4 regions of the Glutamicibacter bergerei genome follow, and region 1 is predicted to be linked to each of the others. Evidence: riboswitches for the same ligand, from Rfam matches in the RefSeq annotation. Region 1 holds a riboswitch; each other region holds the start of a gene.
What was found. Region 1 has a riboswitch for S-adenosylmethionine ahead of ACX5K5_RS02815 (hypothetical protein). Riboswitches for the same ligand answer to the same signal wherever they lie in the genome.
Positions count from the first base shown of each region.

Region 1 (4,812 bases):
CTCTGCGGCTTCGCGTCCCAGCGCGTTACCTGAGGCATATTGCTCCCAACACCCACGGTTGCCACAGGGGCAACGATGCCCCTCGACTACTAAGGTTTGATGACCGAACTCGCCGGCAACACCAAAGCTGCCCCGTAAAATTCGATTATCAAAAATAATTGCGCCGCCAATGCCGGTGCCGAGAGTTAGGCAAACACTGAGCTCTTCGCCGCGCGCGGAACCAAAACGGTGTTCCGCCCATCCAGCGGCATCCGCGTCATTGTTTAAGTTGACCTTGCGGTTCATTTTTGCTTCGAGACGTTCTAGCACCGGCTCATCGCGCCAGGCAAGATGAGGCGAGAAAAGAACGTGAGAGCCACTGCGATTGATCCACCCGGCGGCTCCGATACCTACTGGTAGCTGCTGGTTACCATCGCTCAGCTCGTTAACTACGGCGGCGATAGCATCTTCGGTCAAGGCTGCATTCTGCCCCGGAGTGGGACGGAAACTTCGGCGCAGGATCTGGCCATTACCATCTACTATGCCCCCGGCAATTTTAGTTCCCCCGATGTCGATTCCGATCGCGAGGTTCTCGGCGGACATCGCATCCTCCCTATGAGTGAGCACTGCCTAGCGTTTAAGCTTTGAAGGACTTCTTACTGCTATCAACTATGGCCCGGTCCACTTCATGGAACCCCAGGGTGAAACCCACCGAGAGAACTAACGACTTGATGGCAATTTCGTCGAGTTCGTCCGCCACGTATATGAGCTGTACCGGGCCAGCAAGCACCAGCAACAACACGGCCCAAAGCCCATAAACCCATGAAGTTTTAGCCTGAGCCATCTGTGGGTAGCGTGAGCGCCGATAAATAGTGCGAAGTCCCAACACTAAGATTACGCCGGCAAGAATCGCGGCACCTAGAATGAAAAAATTACGTTGGGTGCGAATCAACGTCATGGTCACACCAATGAGGACACCGAGAATTGCAGACATCCACCAATTGGCAGAGCGTAGTTCCGACTGTTCAGCCCGTGGCTCACTTTCCGTCACGGAGCTCCCTTCGGTTATTTAGCGGCGTCGATTAACGTTGTTGACACTATTTCAAGGATACGCTTTGAAATTTATCTAGCTAAAACGGTCAGCCGCTCGTGGCTAAAATTTTCCCGAACGAACCGCTCACTGTCATTCAGAGTAAGAGAGTCCACGTGACTACGGCTGTCTGATCAGTCGTATTTTCCCAGCTGTGTGGCTCGCGGCCCGGAAAAGTCACGGTATCTCCTGCGTGCAATTCGATACGGTCCTCGGGCAACACCAAAGTGAATCCGCCAGAAATCACATGAAGCACTTCCACCTTGCAGTCCACCGAATATAGTTCGGCTTCACCCGAACCCTGTGGCGCAACCTCGGCCCTAATCATTTGCACACGTGTTTCGGTGCGTGGGGTGACAAGTTGTTCGGTGATTCCCTCACCACCTAGGGCAATGCGTGGTGCTTCTTGAAGCCTGACTAGTTTTGTTTCGGGCACAGAAAAAAGTTGGCCAATTTCTATTCCCAACACATCGCAGAGCTTGAGCAATGTCGACACGGATGGGCTTGTCAGGTCCCGTTCGACCCGAGACAAGAAACCTTTAGTCAGCCCAGACATTTCGGCGACTTGGTCGATTGTTAGCCGGCGCGTTTGTCGTACGCCTCGCAAACGGGCGCCAATATTGATCGCTGCGCCGGTGGGTTCTACGGGCAGTGTTTTCATGAGCTCCCACCATTTTTGTTGCCAAGACGCCACGGGTTGGTGGTCCTCGGTCACAGATGTGGCCAAACCATTCTGATCCGACCCTTACATTGGGCAAGTTTACCAATATGCAACCGGGCCCCGACTTAAGCAGTCGCTGTTCAGATAACCTCACGATCTTAATGTCGTTTCAGCCCTGTCCATTGGACGCGACTGAAATTAGACTCGGCGCATGGACACCATCAATGATCCGTCCGCCCAAAGGCTTCGCGCCTATTTAAATGAGGCACGTAGCACCGTGCTTTGGAAGTGCGAGGCGCTGAGCGAAGAATTGGCCCGCCGTCCGATGACGCCTACCGGCACCCATATGCTTGGCATCGTGCACCACCTAGCTGTGACCGAATATGGTTACTTTGGTGAATGCTTGGGGCTACTCCCTAACGATGATCATGTACTCGAATTGCTGCAAAGTGAGGATTCACAAATCGATTTTTTGCCTCCGGCAGATTATTCGGTTCAAGACGTGCTAGAGCTGTACCGAAAATCCGTCGCCTTCGCCGAAGCGGCGTTGGATAATTTAGAGTTAGCTTCTCCGGCCGTCATCCCTTGGTGGTCCATTCATCGCCACAGCACCGTAGAACATCTCATCGTGCATATGATCGCGGAGACCTCCAGGCACGCCGGACAGCTTGATATAGTTCGTGAGCTGCTCGACGGTCAGGTCGGCCTTCGTGAACAGGCTCTAAATCTCCCAAGTTACAGTTCCGCTCAATGGCAAGAGCAATATTCGCATTTGCAACAGCTTTCGCAAGAGGTAGTCCAGCGTAAGTAGAGCGCTGAGCGGTTCGTCCTCGGCGAGCGCAGGGCCGGTAAACCTAGTATTACGTAGCACTACGTGGGCGCAGCTGGTCGGTGTAGCATCGTAATGTTGCTTCACGAGATGCGGCGCCAAGCTCCGACTGGCCGCGCACCAACCCCAGGTTCATGGGTGGTTCGGATGAAGAAGCGGTCCGTGCGCCGACCGGCTGCGGGCAAGAGCTCTCTTGAGGGTACGTGTTGCCATGAGTATCAATGTTCTTCCGATTATCGATCTGCAAACCGGTCAAGTGCAGTTTCCACTGCATGGTCTCTGGGTTAGTTATTTTGTCACCAATCCTCGACGGCTGGCCGAATCCCTGACTCGTACCGTACGAACCCCCAGTTTTGATGTGTCCCGAGAAGAACTCTCTGTTTTTATCGCCGTCACCGGGCATAATCACGGTATCCCCCACGTATTTAGCCTTGCCAAATTCCCAGCTTTCACTTCGCTCACTAAACTGAACAGTTGAACCTACCTCGGATCATTAGCCTGCCCGCTAGATCCACTCTGTCTCAGGAGACTCATCCCCGTGATGACCCAAAGCTCAACACCCCAGCCCACCAAGGTACAAATACGTCGTTGGCGTAAATATATGGCCGACGAAGTCGCCGAAGGTGCGATTTACCGTGAACTAGCGGTAAAACGCACCGGGCAAGAACACCAGATTCTGCGCGGACTGGCGGAAGCCGAAGAACGCCATGAAAACTACTGGCGTGCAAAACTAGGCGAACACGCCCGCCCGGTCCGCCCCTCGTTGCGACGGACTATGTTGCGTTTCATGGCCCGCCATTTTGGTTCCGTCTTTGTCCTGGCGCTAGCCCAGCGCGCCGAAGGAAATTCTCCTTACGCCACCGATCAAGATGCGGCCCCGCAAATGGCTGCAGATGAACAGGTCCATGAGGAGGTTGTTCGGGCCTTGGCAACCGCGGGTCGCACCCGACTATCTGGCAACTTCCGCGCAGCAGTTTTCGGAGCCAACGATGGTCTCGTTTCAAATTTGGCGTTGGTTATGGGTATTGGCGCTACCGGGGTGGCGTCTTCGTTTGTGCTCTTCTCCGGTATTGCCGGTTTGCTGGCAGGTGCGCTGTCCATGGCAGCCGGCGAGTTCGTCTCGGTGCGTTCCCAGCGCGAGCTGCTCTCCGCATCACGTCCCACTCAGGTCACACTCTCTGCGGCTCAGAATCTAGATTTGGACGCGAACGAATTGGTCTTGATTTATAAGGCCCGAGGAATGAATGATGAGGATGCAGAGCACCGTGCCGCCGAACGCATGGGTCTGTTCACCTGTGACTGCAACCCCTCGTTCTCGCTCCACCCGGAAGTGCGCTCGGCTGAACTTGAACGCGAACATGAGGAACTTGGTTCGGCTCCGGGAGCGGCCATGTCTTCCTTTATGTTCTTTGCCTCTGGCGCAGTCATCCCAATTCTTCCCTATATCTTTGGACTCTCCGGTCTTCCTGCGGTGATTGTTGCCGTGGTCTTGGTCGGCATTGCGTTGCTTCTCACCGGAGGTATCGTTGGTTTGCTCTCCGGGGCTTCCCCAGTAAAACGTGGCATGCGCCAGCTCGCCATTGGTTTGGGTGCTGCTGCGGTTACGTACTGTCTGGGTCTGCTCTTTGGAACCTCGGTAGCGTAGCGCTCACTGCCTATCTGGCCGCCGCCCAAGGTGGCTGCGGCCAGAAGCTTTTTTAGAACCGTGTGCGGCGACGCAACGGGGTCATGGTTTCAATGAATGCGACCGCTTCGTCCACGGTGTCTACCAACGCAATTCGGTCTTCCATGGCCCGGCCAACTGCCAGCGCTTGGAGCAGTGGCCAGACCGGTAGTTCTTCGCGCCAATGTTTTTCTCCGACCAAAACGATAGGGGTGACGCGCGCACCGGTCGCATAATAGTTCTCGCAGGCATCTTGGAATATTTCTTGGACGGTCCCGGCAGCGCCTGGCAACACTATGATTCCGCCGTTTGATTGTTCGAGCAAGATCGCTTCGCGAATGGAATTCGTGAAGAACTTGGCAATATGTGTGGCAAAGAGGTTTGGTGGCTCATGTCCATAGAACCAGGTGGGCACGCCCAACGAATGATTCTTGCTAGGAAATTGCTCACGCACTCGTACCGCCGCGCGCGCCCACATAGTGCGATGGCGGATAGCGTCGGGTGCCTGCGCCAAAATATCCAAGGCGGCAACGATGTCTTGGGGCTCATAATCGGCAAGCCAAGCACCTGCATTAGCTGCTTCCATCGCA
Region 1 covers NZ_CM137131.1:599,858-604,669, reverse strand. Annotated here, with positions in the region: gene ACX5K5_RS02835 (ROK family protein) at 1-582, opposite strand, end outside; gene ACX5K5_RS02830 (hypothetical protein) at 617-1,030, opposite strand; gene ACX5K5_RS02825 (helix-turn-helix domain-containing protein) at 1,167-1,730, opposite strand; gene ACX5K5_RS02820 (DinB family protein) at 1,942-2,541, shown strand; SAM riboswitch class IV at 2,641-2,753, shown strand; gene ACX5K5_RS02815 (hypothetical protein) at 2,771-3,037, shown strand; gene ACX5K5_RS02810 (VIT1/CCC1 transporter family protein) at 3,101-4,204, shown strand; gene ACX5K5_RS02805 (LOG family protein) at 4,257-4,812, opposite strand, start outside.

Region 2 (4,812 bases), 1.3 Mb from region 1:
GCGGCCAGCTGGTCGACGTGGTGGTTTCAGAAACCGTCCTCTACGATCCGGAAGGCAGCCGCCGAGATGGCTAAGCACAGTGTTATCGAATCAACCACCGAGCTACGCCGCTCACCGGCAGCGCACCTCGATCAGCTCATGGCCGCGGCCACCGTCACCGGGCAACGCGCCGTCGCATTACGCGAGATTGCTTTCTCCACCCAGATCTCGCTGCGTGCGGTTCCGGGGAGCGCCGGCCATCAAGCTCTGGCACAGGCTACCGGTGTGGGCTTGCCGCAACAGGTCGGTCAAGTGTCCGGAGACGTGTCAGGCACCGCGGTGCTCTGGTTGGGGCCGGACGAATTTTCGGTCTTCAACGCCGCCGGTGAAGATCTGAGCCCCACCTTGGAAGCTGCCTTGGCTGAGCATGAAGGCCAAGTCACCGACCTGTCGGCAAACCGTACGGTGCTCGAGCTCACCGGTCAGGCAGCATCCTTGGTGCTTCGCAAGAGTTGCCCGGCAGACCTGCATCCACGCAGTTTTGCGGTCAACCAGGCGATCACCACCACGCTGGCTAACGTGCCCATCCTGCTCTGGCGCACCACCGAAAATGGTTGGTACCTGATGCCACGCGCCTCATTCACCGAGCATGTGGTGCATTGGTTGGTCGACGCAATGAACGAGTTTGCTTCGGAACCGGTAATCTAGCCACAGAACGATCACCACCTACCAAGTTCGCTTGGGAGAATGGCTGCAACCGTTGGGTCGGTCCAAACTGGACCGACCCAATAGTTGCCTGCACTAGGTTTCAAAGACGAACCACGGAAGGACCTTGATGGGCGACCAGATCCGACACATACTGACGTTGCAGTGCCCAGAGGGCATGGGCATCGCACACGATGTCACCGGCTTTTTAGTAGAACACGAACGCACCATCGTTGAACTGAAACAGTATGACGATATGTCCTCCCAACGCCTCTTCATGCGTGTGGACTTCTCCGGGGATGACGTCCCTGGCCTGCTGGAAAAGATGCGCGAAGAATTTGCGCCAATCGCCGCCGAGCGCCAGATGGATTGGCAGCTTCGTGAGCGCGGACAACGCACCAAAGTGCTCATCATGGTCTCTAAATTTGAGCACTGCCTCAACGACCTGTTGCACCGTGCGCACACCGGCTCGCTGCCTATCGACATTGTTGGTGTGGTCTCTAACCACCCTGATCACCGTTCGCTGGTGGAATGGCACAAGGTCCCCTTCCACCACATCCCGGTCACCAAGGACACCAAGCCTGCCGCCGAAGCGAAGCTGGAAGAGATCATCGAGAGGACCGGCACCGAACTGGTGGTGCTCGCGCGCTATATGCAGATCTTCTCCGATAAGCTATCCACCAAGCTTTCGGGACGCACCATTAATATCCACCACTCCTTCCTGCCTTCCTTTAAAGGAGCCAAGCCGTACCACCAGGCCTGGGACCGCGGGGTGAAGACCGTGGGAGCTACGGCGCACTATGTGAACGCAGATCTCGATGAGGGGCCGATTATCGCCCAGCAGGTCCAAGAGGTGGACCACACCTACACCGCCGAGGACTTGGTGATCGCCGGGCGCGATACCGAGGCCAAGGCGCTGTCCAATGCGGTGAAGTGGCACTGTGAGGGACGGGTGTTCCTCTGGGGCAACCGCACCGTGGTGCTGCGCTAAATACTGTTCAAAATTTGATGCCCGGCGCCAAGTGCCGGGCATCAAGTGTTGGGGTTAACGCCCTACTTAGTTGTTACTGGCCGCGTGATTACTGGTCGCGGCCGGCGCTGAGGAAACACCTCAAGGCTCGGGTTGGACCGACCTTCTGAACCAGATATGGAAAGTCGGCCCACTGTTCGGGGATCAGCTGTTGGCTGTCAGAACCCCACAGCCCGCCATCGATATTTAGAGTGCGCAACCGGTCATGCAGCGCGAACTCAGCGGTCAGATCCGACGCAGCTCGCAAGGCGGTGTCCACTGCGTCCGGTAGCAGCGAAAGAATCAAGGCAAATAATTCGGGGTTCACCCCAACTTTTTCCCACCGCTGCGCATAGTCGCGCCAGAGCTCAGGACGCAATGCAGAGGTCCCGTGAAGCAGTCCGCGACTGACACTGTTCAAGCCCATAAACTGGGAAAACTTATTATCGTAGAGCCCCGCCGGAGTGTAGTTGTGCTCTAGTAGCACCGCGGTCCACCGGCGTTCCCAGGCCAGCCTAGAATTTTTGGCTGCCAGCTCGGTTTGTGGCAACCCATACGCGTCAATTAGCTCGGAATGAGACATGGTGGTTCCTTTCATCAACTTGTCCTCGGATATTCACCGCGGACCGGTTCTTCCCCTGGGGCACCCCACTGATGGAGGAGGGTTGCCGCGTAGTCAGCCAGGTACTTAGGACTACGGCTCTTGAACCTGATAAACAGCATAAACCAGTGCACCGACACTTTAGCTTGACCAATATTTGTCGCATACATAGAACTCTGCATTGACCTTCACCGGCATGAATGTTCGGCGTAGAATATGGCAAACGTAGACACAGGGCTCAACCTGGTTGCGTGTGCGTCATCCGGTGCCGTATTTTGCCCGGTGGTAGCCCTAGATCGTGGGGATCAAGGGCTTCGGGAATTTGCCGTCAAAGTCGTAATCCTATGATGGTGGCCCGGCAGTACGGGCAATTTGCGCGGTGTTCCAGACACAGCGCACGCTGTAAACAGGGGACAATCCAATGAACGGCATCAAGAAGTCCAGATTATTGACGCTTATCGCCGCCGGCATCGCCAGTGCCGGCCTTCTGTTGGCAGGCATGGCACCGGCCACGGCACTTGCACCAACCACGCGAAGCAATAGTACCGTGGTGATCAACTACGTAAATTTGGGTGATTCGTATTCTGCCGGCTTTGGCTCGGGATCTATTAAGCCCGGTCCCTTCGACGGTTGTCTGCAAACCACCGGCCCGTCACACGTAACCAATATCGATCAGTTACCTGGCGTCAAACTCACCGCCGATGCGGCCTGCACAGGCTTTAACACTGCACAGATTGCTCAGGTCGCGGCCGGGGTAGCTCCACAACTGGCGGAAGCAGATCTGGTTACCCTCACCTTGGGTGGAAATAATTTGCAGTGGGGTGAAACCGTCGCAGCCTGTGCCGGTGGGAGCACCGCAGAGAAATGCCAGGGGATGCTGAAACTCGGCTACGCGTCCATGCCGGCACTGCGTGCGGATGTGCGATCCACACTCAAACAGATCGATGCGGCCACCGGCGCAAAGATCCTCGTGCTGGGCTATCCGCGGTTGTTCACCAGTTCTCACGGCGACCAGCCATTGATCACGGCCAAGAACGCACGGGCACTGAATAAGTTAGGGGACACGCTTAATCGAACTATCAAGGCTGCCACCAAAGGCACGGATAGCTCCTTCGTTTCGGTGACCGGAGCGTTTATGAACCATGGGGTGGGTGCCACCCAATCCTGGATCAGTTTTAATCTGGCTAACCTTGAAGACCCGTTCAACTTGCACCCAACCACCACCGGTTATCTCAACGGGTACTACCCAGCGGTCAAGCGCCACATTAACCTGAAAAAATTGGCGCATCACGACCGGTATCAGCACAAGCATTCACACTCGCGGCATCATCACGGCTAACTTCGAGCGCGAGCATGTTTGGGTTCCGGATAACTTGCGGGACCCCAACAGCGTGCCTTCCAGCCGGTTTAGCCTAGGCCAGTAAGGGAGCTCAAGACGTTTCTAGAATGTTGCAGACAACGCAGAAACTCCCTGTCATAATGGGTTTAACGACGAAAATTAGTCGTGAGTGAAGCCGAAGATCAACTCGGCCTGATCAGTGGGAGTACAGATGACCGAGCGTATTTTACTCGTTGGTGTTGAGCCTGGACAGTCGCCTTCGGTGCTAGAAGCCGTCATTGGACTGGCAGCGCCCACGGACACAAAAATCATGTGCATTTACGTAGATTCCGGACGATTTGTCACCGAGCGGCTACCCACCGGAGAAATCATCGCCGACACCACCTTCGACGGCGAAGAACAGATCCCACAGGATTTTCCGCCAGAGCTAGCCGCGCAACTCACCGCGTCCTTCGAAGGCCACAACGTGCATTGGGAAGCTCGCAGCGTCGCTGGAGATCCAGCCAAGGCATTGGCCCGCGTTGCCGAGCAGCTCGACGCCCAACTCATCGCCATCGGCACGCGGCGACCGGGGATACGTAGCCGCATGGAAGAGCTCATGGACGGGTCTATCGCGGTCGCGCTGAGCCACAAACAAAACCGTCCGGTCCTTGTGGTGCCGCAAAGCCCGCAACTATCTGACATCTCGGCCGAAGTGAAGTAACCTAGCTTCGCTTCGCGGCGAAAACTCGATCCAGCGTCTCGCGCTGAATTACGATGAGTCCATGACTTCGCACAACGTAGATCTCGCTATTATTGGCTCGGGTTCGGGCAACTCGCTGATTACCAATTACTGGGATGACAAGAAGGTGGCTATCGCCGAAGGCTCAACCTTCGGCGGTACCTGCCTGAACGTTGGATGTATCCCCACGAAGATGTTTGTTCGCCCGGCGCACCTGGCCCGTGGGGTGGAAGAGGCTGCACTTCTCGGCGTGAAAATGTCGGTAGAAAATGTTGACTGGCCAGCCATGCGTGATCGAATCTTTGGCCGAATTGACGCGATCTCCTCCGGCGGTGAGGACTACCGCGAACGGTTAGAAAACGTCGAACTCATCTCCCAGTACGTCACCTTAGGGCAAGACAATACGCTGACCGCTCAGGATGGCACGACGATCTCCGCCAAACAGCTCGTCATTGCCG
Region 2 covers NZ_CM137131.1:2,887,623-2,892,434, reverse strand. Annotated here, with positions in the region: gene ACX5K5_RS13430 (sarcosine oxidase subunit alpha family protein) at 1-74, shown strand, start outside; gene soxG (sarcosine oxidase subunit gamma family protein) at 67-687, shown strand; gene purU (formyltetrahydrofolate deformylase) at 815-1,675, shown strand; gene ACX5K5_RS13415 (hypothetical protein) at 1,764-2,276, opposite strand; SAM riboswitch class IV at 2,287-2,402, opposite strand; gene ACX5K5_RS13410 (GDSL-type esterase/lipase family protein) at 2,716-3,633, shown strand; gene ACX5K5_RS13405 (universal stress protein) at 3,845-4,336, shown strand; gene ACX5K5_RS13400 (mycothione reductase) at 4,398-4,812, shown strand, end outside.
Region 2: it holds a riboswitch for S-adenosylmethionine, as region 1 does, so the genes downstream of both, ACX5K5_RS13415 (hypothetical protein) here and ACX5K5_RS02815 (hypothetical protein) in region 1, are expected to answer to the same signal.

Region 3 (4,812 bases), 330 kb from region 1:
CGGTTCGGCGAAATTCTGTAGATAGTCTTAGATCCAGCGGGAGCTGGAATTCGTGCCGTGTGCCAGCAAAGTATTCATCGAGCTGACGCGCTACCCCATCGAGTTTCGCAGGTGCTTGAAGGATTCGTGGGCTCACCTTAGTCGCAAGACTTTCAAGGATATGGTCATAGCCTTCGCTTTCAAAAGCAACTCTGACCAGTCCGGCCTCGGTGCTCGCCAGCAGCAGTTTTCCAATCGGCGTATCAAACACACGGTAGGAAATGTCGGTCAGCTGTGACTTATCAGCTTCTGTTTCCAGACGCGAATGCAGTTGGGCCAGCATTGTTGTTTCCTCGGTGGTGGGGCCGGAATTCACCTTGTCAATATTCATCTTTTGGCTCCCGGGGTTTGTGCCTCATTCAGCTTGCTTCGTAAGTTTTTGATGCCGTCGGCCGCAGCTCTCCGGGCGGCTTCCGGCGTACCCGACAGCACCTCGGCAATTTGCGCATAACTTAATCCGCCAAGATACCTGTAGGCGATTACTAGCCGTTGTTTTTCTGGCAGCGTTTTGACCACTTGCCAAAGTTCCAGATTTTCAAGGTTCTGTGCCGGAGTTGAAGCATGGACGCCGTCGCCATTTTCGACCTCGGCTTGCACGGTTTCGGGGCGATGCTTGCGCAGTTCGTCGATTGCTTTGCGGTGGGCAATGCGTACCAGCCAGGCCTGCACATTGGCTTCCTGGTCTAACTGCGGATAGGCCTTGAGCGCCGAGAGGAAGGTTTCGGACCAAGCATCTTGAGCGCGATGCTCATCGAGTAGCGCGCGGCACACTCGCAGGACACTGAGCCCATGGGTCTGCACGACCCGTTCGAATGGTTGCTTCATGTGGCTCCTCGTTGGCGGCTGTCACTAGGTAAACGTACCGTGTGGCCATTATGTGAGGTGCGTGAGCTAACTATTTCAAAAACTTTTTACGTCGTTGCATTTTAGTGAGCGGTGACGAGGCCTAGTTCTTCGCGCAGTTCATGCATCCGCTCAAGATCAATTTTCAGTAGCTCCCCGTTAGTCACGCCGTCGTGGATACGTACCCCGGCGAGCGCGTCACGCACAATCCGCATGGCAGCTCCATGACTAATGACCAAGATCTTTCGTCCAGGGTTTTCCTGCACTAAAACAGACAAGGCACCAAGCATGCGGTGTAAGACGGTTTCTCTGTCTTCAGTCTCAGCAGCAAGCGTCGCTGCTTCGGCTTCGCTGACTTCAGCCATAATCCGGCCTTCAAGTGGGCCAAAACCTCGCTCAATCACGTCCGCCACCGGCGCTGCATGTTCAACGTCAAGTTCTGCTGCGATCAGCAAGGCTGTTTCTTGAGCCCGCGACAGCGGAGAAGCGACAACCAGATCCCAATTCTGGCCGTTCAGTTCCCTACCAAGCTCCCGCGCTTGCGCTCGACCGGTGTCATTCAAATCGATATCGGTACGTCCTTGCATGCGCCCGGCAAGGTTCCAATCGGTCTGCCCATGCCTGACCAAAGCTAACGCTGTATCCATAGCTCGAGCATAAGCTAACCCCTGAACCACGCCCGAATCGGATTCCTCCTTCAAGAACCGAAACTTTAGGACTCATAGTTGGGTCATTCAAGGACATATTGACAGACTGTTACTAACCATCCCGAGCGGCCGAGAGATCTGGTTTGATGACGCCGCAGCAACCTGCCACAGCCGGTGGACTAGGTGCTACCGCCAGAACCGATGGAGCTGCTTTCCACTGAATTCCAGGGGTTAAGCGACATTGATCCGGGATTCCTGCCGAAGCATCAATCGACAAGGAGTCGTACGCCACCATGGCTGACCACAAGTTTGGATTTCGCACCCGCGCTCTACACGCCGGCGGCACACCCGACGCGGAGCACGGCGCACGCGCCGTGCCGATCTACCAGAGCACTTCATTTGTTTTTAAAGACACCGATGACGCGGCTAATCTCTTCGCACTGCAAAAGTACGGGAACATTTATTCGCGCATTGGTAACCCCACGGTGGCAGCTTTCGAGGAGCGCATGGCGTCACTCGAAGGCGGCATCGGTGCGGTAGCTACCGCCTCAGGCATGGCAGCTGAGTTCGTCACCTTCGCGGCACTGGCTCAGGCCGGGGACCACATTGTTGCTTCCTCCAAACTCTATGGAGGCACCATCACCCAGCTGGACGTGTCCTTGCGCCGTTTCGGGATCGAGACTACCTTCATCGATTCTAATGACGCCGCAGATTTTGAAGCAGCAATCCAAGAGAACACCAAGGCCGTTTACACCGAGATCGTGGCAAACCCTTCGGGCGACATCGCTGACCTCAAGGGTCTGGCAGAGGTCGCCCACCGCCACAACATCCCGCTGGTGGTTGACTCGACGCTGACCCCGCCGTATCTGTTGCGCCCCATTGAACATGGCGCGGACATCGTGATCCACTCAGCCACCAAGTTCATCGGAGGGCACGGCACCACCTTGGGCGGTGTAGTCATCGAGGCTGGCACGTTCAACTGGGGCAACGGCAAGTTCCCCACCATGACTGAACCCGTACCAAGCTACGGCAACGTGTCTTGGTGGGATAACTTCGGCGAATACGGATTCCTGACCAAATTGCGTAGCGAACAGCTACGAGACTTTGGCCCCTCCCTGCCTGCGCAGTCTGCATTCCAGTTGTTGCAGGGCTTGGAAACCCTGCCACAGCGCATGGATAACCACCTGACCAATGCGAAGCAGGTCGCCGCGTGGCTCGAAGCCGATGACCGCGTCACCTACGTCAATTACGCGGGTCTCGAATCCCACCCACAATATGCCCGTGCCGCCGAGTTACTGCCAATGGGCGTTGGTTCGGTCTTCAGTTTCGGAGTAAAGGGTGGACGCGAGGCTGGCACCAAGTTCATCGAAGCTTTGCAGCTGGCAAGCCACTTGGCCAATATTGGTGATGCTCGCACCTTGGTACTACATCCTGGGTCTACCACCCACCAGCAACTGAACGCCGAACAGATGGTTGCCGCAGGAGTTCCTGAAGATCTGATCCGTCTCTCCGTCGGTTTGGAAGATGTTGAAGATATTCTCTGGGATCTAGATCAGGCACTGACTGCTTCCCAGAAAATCGCAGCCAAGCTGGATGAGGCTCCCACCTATGACGGCGCTGCCTGCGCCGTGCCAGCAGCTTCGAAGGGAGCAAACTAATGAGCACTCAGCAACGTACTTGGCAGGGCCCTGGCGCCGCAGAGCGCCTGAATATTCTGCATGAAACAAAGTCTATTGCTATCGTTGGTGCCTCAAATAAGCCATCCCGCGCCAGCTACTTTGTTGCCACTTATCTCTTGTCTTCCTCGAAGTACAAGGTATATTTCATCAACCCCGTGCTGGACGAGATTCTCGGGCAGCCGGTCTACAAGTCATTGGCTGATCTGCCGGAGACCCCTGATCTGGTCGAGGTTTTCCGTAAACATGATGACCTTCCCACCGTGCTAGATGAAGCGCTGGCCGTGGGCGCGAAAACCCTATGGTTGCAGCTTGGTTCGTGGCACGAGGAGGTTGCCGCGCGCGCCGAGGCTGCCGGGATGAATGTGGTCATGGACCGCTGCGTCAAGATTGAGCATGCCCGCTTCCATGGTGGATTGCGTCTTGCCGGGTTCAACACCGGAGTGATCTCCTCTAAGCGCCAGCTACTGGCATAAAGTTCTGCATCTTTTCATTCTCGCCGGAGCCTATGGTGACCTCACCACAGGCTCCGGCCATTTGAGCTTGCATCCTCACCATTCCAATCCCCCGGCCTGAAACATCACATGATGCTAGGGTGTGAAATCACGTTTTACATAACGATTCAGCCGATTTTTCCTGCCTATCGGATGGTCGAATTGATTTCAGCCGGTGAAGGCGAAATGGTAAATACATGCCTTCCCGTTCCCGCGTCAACGCGGTTATTTCCGTACTTTGCTGTGTCCTTTTCCTCACCAGCTGCGGTTCTCCAATAACCCAACAGGCCTCCCGGGCGGGCCATGCAGTTGCAGGTTTCTTTGCCAATACATCCTCTACCCGAAGCGAAGGCTCTATGCAGGTCGCACGGGTTGCTGATTACGGTGCAGTTCCTGCAGTCCAGGCTCCTGTCACCGCGATGGTGCTCAAACCACAACCTCGCGTTAATTGCGAAAAGACCAAATGCGTAGCCTTGACCTTTGATGATGGTCCAGGGAAGTACACCGCATCATTACTGGACATGTTGGCCAGGGAAAACGTCCCCGCAACTTTCTACATGCTCGGGCAGAACGTTGCCAATTTTCATGGCGCGGTAAATCGCATGGCGTACGAGGGACACCAGCTGGGCAATCATACTTTTGACCACCGAAGTCTGACCGGTTTGTCCGCAGAAGAAATCAAGAATGAAATCTCCGCAACCGAATCGGCCATCCGCAAGGCGACCGGATTGACGCCGGATACTTTACGCCCGCCGTATGGGGCTCATAATTCTGCCGTTGACCAACTGGTGAATACACCGATGGTGCTCTGGGATGTTGACACCTTAGATTGGCAGCATCATGATCCGAAGAAAACCGTAGATCTTGCGTTGGCGCAGGCACACCCCGGGTCGATCATCTTGATGCACGACATCCATGACAGCTCGGTCAAAGCAGTGCCGGAACTGGTCAAGCGGCTCAAACATGAAAACTACACCTTGGTGACGGTCAATGAACTATTCGAGGGAACGAATTTTGGCGGCAAAACCGCCTACACTCGGCGCTAGCGTTTTACACATTCAGCGCCATCTTACGTAAAAAAACCCACTCAAAAACAGATAAACCCAAAAGTTC
Region 3 covers NZ_CM137131.1:267,340-272,151, reverse strand. Annotated here, with positions in the region: gene ACX5K5_RS01305 (methylated-DNA--[protein]-cysteine S-methyltransferase) at 1-370, opposite strand, end outside; gene ACX5K5_RS01300 (RNA polymerase sigma factor) at 367-864, opposite strand; gene ACX5K5_RS01295 (histidine phosphatase family protein) at 966-1,583, opposite strand; SAM riboswitch class I at 1,643-1,737, shown strand; gene ACX5K5_RS01290 (O-acetylhomoserine aminocarboxypropyltransferase/cysteine synthase family protein) at 1,823-3,187, shown strand; gene ACX5K5_RS01285 (CoA-binding protein) at 3,187-3,681, shown strand; gene ACX5K5_RS01280 (polysaccharide deacetylase family protein) at 4,056-4,745, shown strand.
Region 3: it holds a riboswitch for S-adenosylmethionine, as region 1 does, so the genes downstream of both, ACX5K5_RS01290 (O-acetylhomoserine aminocarboxypropyltransferase/cysteine synthase family protein) here and ACX5K5_RS02815 (hypothetical protein) in region 1, are expected to answer to the same signal.

Region 4 (4,812 bases), 320 kb from region 1:
CGTGGTTCGATGTCTGGGTTCAGGCCGAGCAGACCTTCGCGTTCGAGCAGCCAGAGCGCCTGGCCCTGGTTCGCGACGTCATTGGGAAGTAGCAGTGTCGCCCCCTTGGGCAGTTCCTCGACCGAGCCATACCGGCTGGAGTACAACCCGAAGCCCCACTGATAGAGCTCTACGGTTGCGGTGAGATCAACACCGGCGGCCTCTGCAGACTGTTTCATGTACCACTCGTGTTCAAAAATGGTCGCATCGAATTGCCCCTCGGCCACGGCGCGGTTGGCCTGGATCGAATCCTGCAACCCAACGGCTTCAATTTCAATTCCGTAGTCCGGTGCAATGTTCTCGGCGACGTATTTCAGTATCTGCTCTTCCCCGGCCATCGCTGGTTCGTAGTGGACCTTGAACTTTGTCTTGCTTGGCTGATTGGCTGCGAGTGCGGGCGTAGATCGTTGCTGTACTAAAAGTGCGCCAAGTACGAGTGCCACGATGGTCGCGCAAGCGGCGATGGTCCAGGGCAACTTGGCGGTGTTTTTGCGAAGGGTGAAGCCGTGAACGTGGCCATTGGGTGAAGTTGTCATGATCTTCTCGTTTGTTTGAGGGCGCTTAGGGGCGTGCCAGCGCACGGGCGATACGGTCGCCGAGGAATTGGACTATTTGCACGGTCACGATCAGTGCGAGGATGGTCGCAATCATGACGTTCATATCAAAACGCTGGTATCCGTAGGTCACCGCAAGATATCCGATACCACCGGCTCCGATAGTTCCGGCGATCGCCGAGTACTCGACCATGGAGATGGTGTTCAGTGTGATCGCTGAGGCAAGTGCTGGCAACGCCTCGCGTACTTGAGTGGAGCCAATGATTTGCAACGGGGATCCACCGGTCACCAAACCGACTGCAAGGTTTTCCTTGGGCAGGTCGTTCAACGCGTTTTGTACTAAACGGGCGAAGAATGGAATACCCGCAATAGTCATGGGTACAATGGCAGCCCAGATGCCGATGGTAGTTCCCGTGATCCATTTGGTGAAAGGAATAATGGCAGCCATCAAGACTAGGAAGGGCAGCGAGCGGCCCATATTCACGATCCAGCTCAATGTGGCATGGCTCTGCGTGTGCGGGAAGAGGCCTCGCCTGTCGGTGTTGAACAGAGCCAGTCCCATGATGCCGCCAAAAATGATCACTAAGACCATCACGATTCCTACCATGGCCCAGGTCTCTGCGTAGGCAGGGAGCATCAGGGAACCCAGCTCACTCCACGGGGTATCTGTACCCACAGTGACGCTTTCGGTTGGAAGACTCATACCGTCACCTCGATTCGTGTTTCACCATTGATCTTGTCTGTGCGCAACGCCTGCGAATGGGCGGTGGCGTGTAGTCCCCAACCGTCGAGTACCTCGATGGCTCGTGCTTCGCCGATACCAGATAGCCCTATTTCAACGCGGCCCAGCGTGCCTTCTTGGTGGGCTTCTACGGATCCGCCAAGCAGTGCCACCGTGGCACCATATTCGCTGCCTAATTTGGAAATCCATGAAGGATCAATCTGCGTCCCGCGGTAAGCGACGGTCAAGGCAAAGTCGTAACCGGCTGGCACCAGGTCTGGGTGCAAGGGCAAAAGCTTGGAACCAGTTACCGATTCCGGGTTTGCCACCAGTGCGCGCAGTTCGCCGTATTCGGCGATTCGGCCACCATCTAGCTGTGCCACGCGGTCGGCGATATGACGTACCACATCCATCTCGTGGGTAATCAAGATGATTGCCAGCCCGAGGTCGGTACGTAAGGAAGCGAGCAGTTCGAGGATCTGCGCAGTTGCTTCCGGGTCGAGGCCCGAGGTTGCCTCGTCGGAGAGCAGCAGTCGCGGGCGCAGGGCCAGAGCCCTAGCTATACCCACGCGTTGGCGCTGCCCACCGGAGAGTTCGCCCGGATAGGAATTGGCGCGGTCGGCCAACCCGACTCGTTCTAAAAGCTCGGCAACTCGATGTTCCATCTCATGATGGACTACTCCGAGGTTGCGCAGCGGCAACGCCACATTTTCGGCGACTGTCATGCGGCGCAGCAGAGCCGAATTCTGGAAGATCGTGCCAATGGCACGGCGTTCGGCACGCAAGGCCTTGCCTGAGAGGATCGAAAGGTCTTTGCCATCGACCAAGATCTGCCCACTGCTGGGCTTCTCCAAGAGGGAGATGCAGTGGGACAGCGTGGATTTCCCTGCGCCCGAGGGACCAACCACGGCGGTGATGCTGCCCGCTTGGACCTCCAGATCAATTCCTTTGAGGACCTGTACCCGACCCTGGGCCGTGTCGTAGTGCTTGTGTAGCTGACGGATCTCAATCATTTGAGGGCCCGAAGAAAGTTGTTTGCATTTGTTCTCCCTGGTGCTGGCGCCGCGCAGAGCCCGAGTCAAGTTTGAGCTGCAGACTCGCAATGTAGCGGCGTGAGGCAGCTACGGAATCTTGCAGAACAGTGTTGTATCTACGGACCGCTCCATCGGTCCTGGCGGTAGCACCGGCCCCTCTCGGGGTGGTTGCTGCGACGTCTACGAGCCAGGTCTCTCAGTCGCTCTGGATGGTTACCATTCGATGTCTGAATCGAACAGTTTCAGTCTGTCCTCGAGCAGCTTCCATGAACAACCATGACGTTATAAATGCGTCATGTAGTCACCATCGGTGCTCAGCTAGCAGTAAAACGGGCCATAAATGCGGTACTCACTCGTCATATTTCGCTGAGTGACGGCGCAAGGCGTACATCTTGACTTAAGAACTTAATTCAAACGCCATGATGATCCCCTTCAAGGGCGCAAGGCAAAAATCCTGAACAGCAAGGTAGAGAAAATTATGAGCCTTAAATCTGCTTGCGCGGCCAGACTACCTCGAAGCTTTCGCATACGATGCGTTCACCGGGGATGCTGGTGATTGCCGGTTCCCACTGCTTGGCAAAATCTGCTTGCTGCGTCCGCTTCCAGAACTTCTCGTGCTCCCGGCGCCAGCTAGCCAAGCTACGGTCGTCCTCGCCCTCGGCATAGGCGAATTCGGCATCCACCTGGTCGAATGATCTCAGCGTCACCTCGCTGGTCCGCAGGATAACTTGTGGCGTCCCGGTGCCGTCGCAAGCAATCCAGTGCGAGCCGACCTGCGGGAGGGGTTCGTTCTCGGCAAGGTACTCGTTTTCGAGGCTTGAGGTGGCATGTTTCTGCCCGTGGGTTACTTCTCGCAATAACGAGTCGGCCAGCGCAGGGCTGTCTCCGAAGTATTCCACCACGTAGTCACCCGGGTCGCTGGCGCAGCTTTGCCGGTAGTCATCCCACATCTGTGCGGCTGAGGCGAGATCTAGCGGTGGCATCTCGGCGGCGTGTTCGTTGCTCATGCTCTTAGCCTAAGCGCAGTCCGGCCACCGCAGTTGTTGACCTCGGCGATTGTTTGAATGTTCCCGTGTTGGCGTGAGCTTGGGTAGCCAGTCTCATGGCGATCGCGGGGTGATCCGTTGGCCTCTTCGGCCATGCAAACGCAACGCGCCCTCAGCTTGGAAAGCGCAAAGCCCTCGCCGGCTAGAAAGGTTTCCGATAGTGGCAGTAACCGACGAATCAGATGAACTTGATGACTACGCATTCGCGCCGAGAGCGCCCGGCCGTGTTGGCGAAACCTAAGTTAAAGTATGTCCCGACCTGCGCGAAATTGCGGACAAGCTTGCACAGTGACGCGTGTCACGGAACTCGTCTCGGGGGTTTCTCCCGTAAATTGGCGCATACTTCATCCCCACCTTTTCAGGAGATCAAAGAATGTCACGAGCATGTACGAGAGCTATTGCCAGCGTCGCGGCACTCGCACTGGGACTGGGTACTTTCACCGCCCTTCCGGCCAACGCCGATCCCAGGGCAACCGACAAAACTCCAACAGCCAAAGGCAGCGGCGGCGCTGTCTCATCCGTGGACCCCGAAGCGACCGCCGCCGGCATTGAAATCCTACGCAAAGGCGGCAACGCAGTTGATGCGGCTGTCGCAACCGCGGCAGCGCTGGGCGTGACCGAACCTTATAGCGCGGGTATCGGTGGCGGCGGCTATTTCATGTACTACGACTCAAAAACCGGAAAGATCAGCACCATTGACGGCCGCGAGACAGCACCGGCAGCAATACCCCACGATGCCTTTGTCGACCCGGAAACCGGCAAACCCTACAATTTCACGCCCGAACTGGTGACTAGCGGCGTGGCGGTAGGAGTACCGGGAACTCTAGCCACCTGGCAGCGTGCATTGGATAATTGGGGTTCCCAAAGCTTGAAGAAAGTTTTGCGCCCGGCCACCCAGGTGGCCTCACGCGGTTTTGTCGTCGATGAAAACTTCCGTGAACAGACCCTTGATAACAAGGAACGCTTCGCTGCCTTCAGCTCGACGAGCGAACTTTTCCTGCCCGATGGCGATGCACCCCAGGTTGGCAGCATCTTCAAGAACCCGGATCTTGCCCAAACCTACCGGTTACTTGCCAAGCAGGGCCCCTCAGCGTTCTACCAGGGCGAGATGGCCGAGGAAATATCCCAGACGGTGCAAGCTCCACCCAAGGTTGAAGACACCGAGCTCCCGGTTCCAGCCGGGTATGTGAGCACCGCCGACCTGGCAGACTACGAGGTTGCGGAGCAGCAGCCAACCAAGGTGACCTACCGTGGACTGGATGTCTTTGGCATGGCACCATCGTCCAGCGGAGGAACCACCATCGGAGAATCGCTGAACATTCTTGGCGAATTCGACCTCACAGGCATGGAGCGGCCCTCCGCGCTTCACCACTACTTTGAAGCGACGGCCTTGGCTTATGCCGATCGTGGCAAGTTTG
Region 4 covers NZ_CM137131.1:283,931-288,742, reverse strand. Annotated here, with positions in the region: gene ACX5K5_RS01365 (MetQ/NlpA family ABC transporter substrate-binding protein) at 1-575, opposite strand, end outside; gene ACX5K5_RS01360 (methionine ABC transporter permease) at 601-1,296, opposite strand; gene ACX5K5_RS01355 (methionine ABC transporter ATP-binding protein) at 1,293-2,327, opposite strand; SAM riboswitch class I at 2,474-2,564, opposite strand; gene ACX5K5_RS01350 (ASCH domain-containing protein) at 2,834-3,355, opposite strand; gene ggt (gamma-glutamyltransferase) at 3,768-4,812, shown strand, end outside.
Region 4: it holds a riboswitch for S-adenosylmethionine, as region 1 does, so the genes downstream of both, ACX5K5_RS01355 (methionine ABC transporter ATP-binding protein) here and ACX5K5_RS02815 (hypothetical protein) in region 1, are expected to answer to the same signal.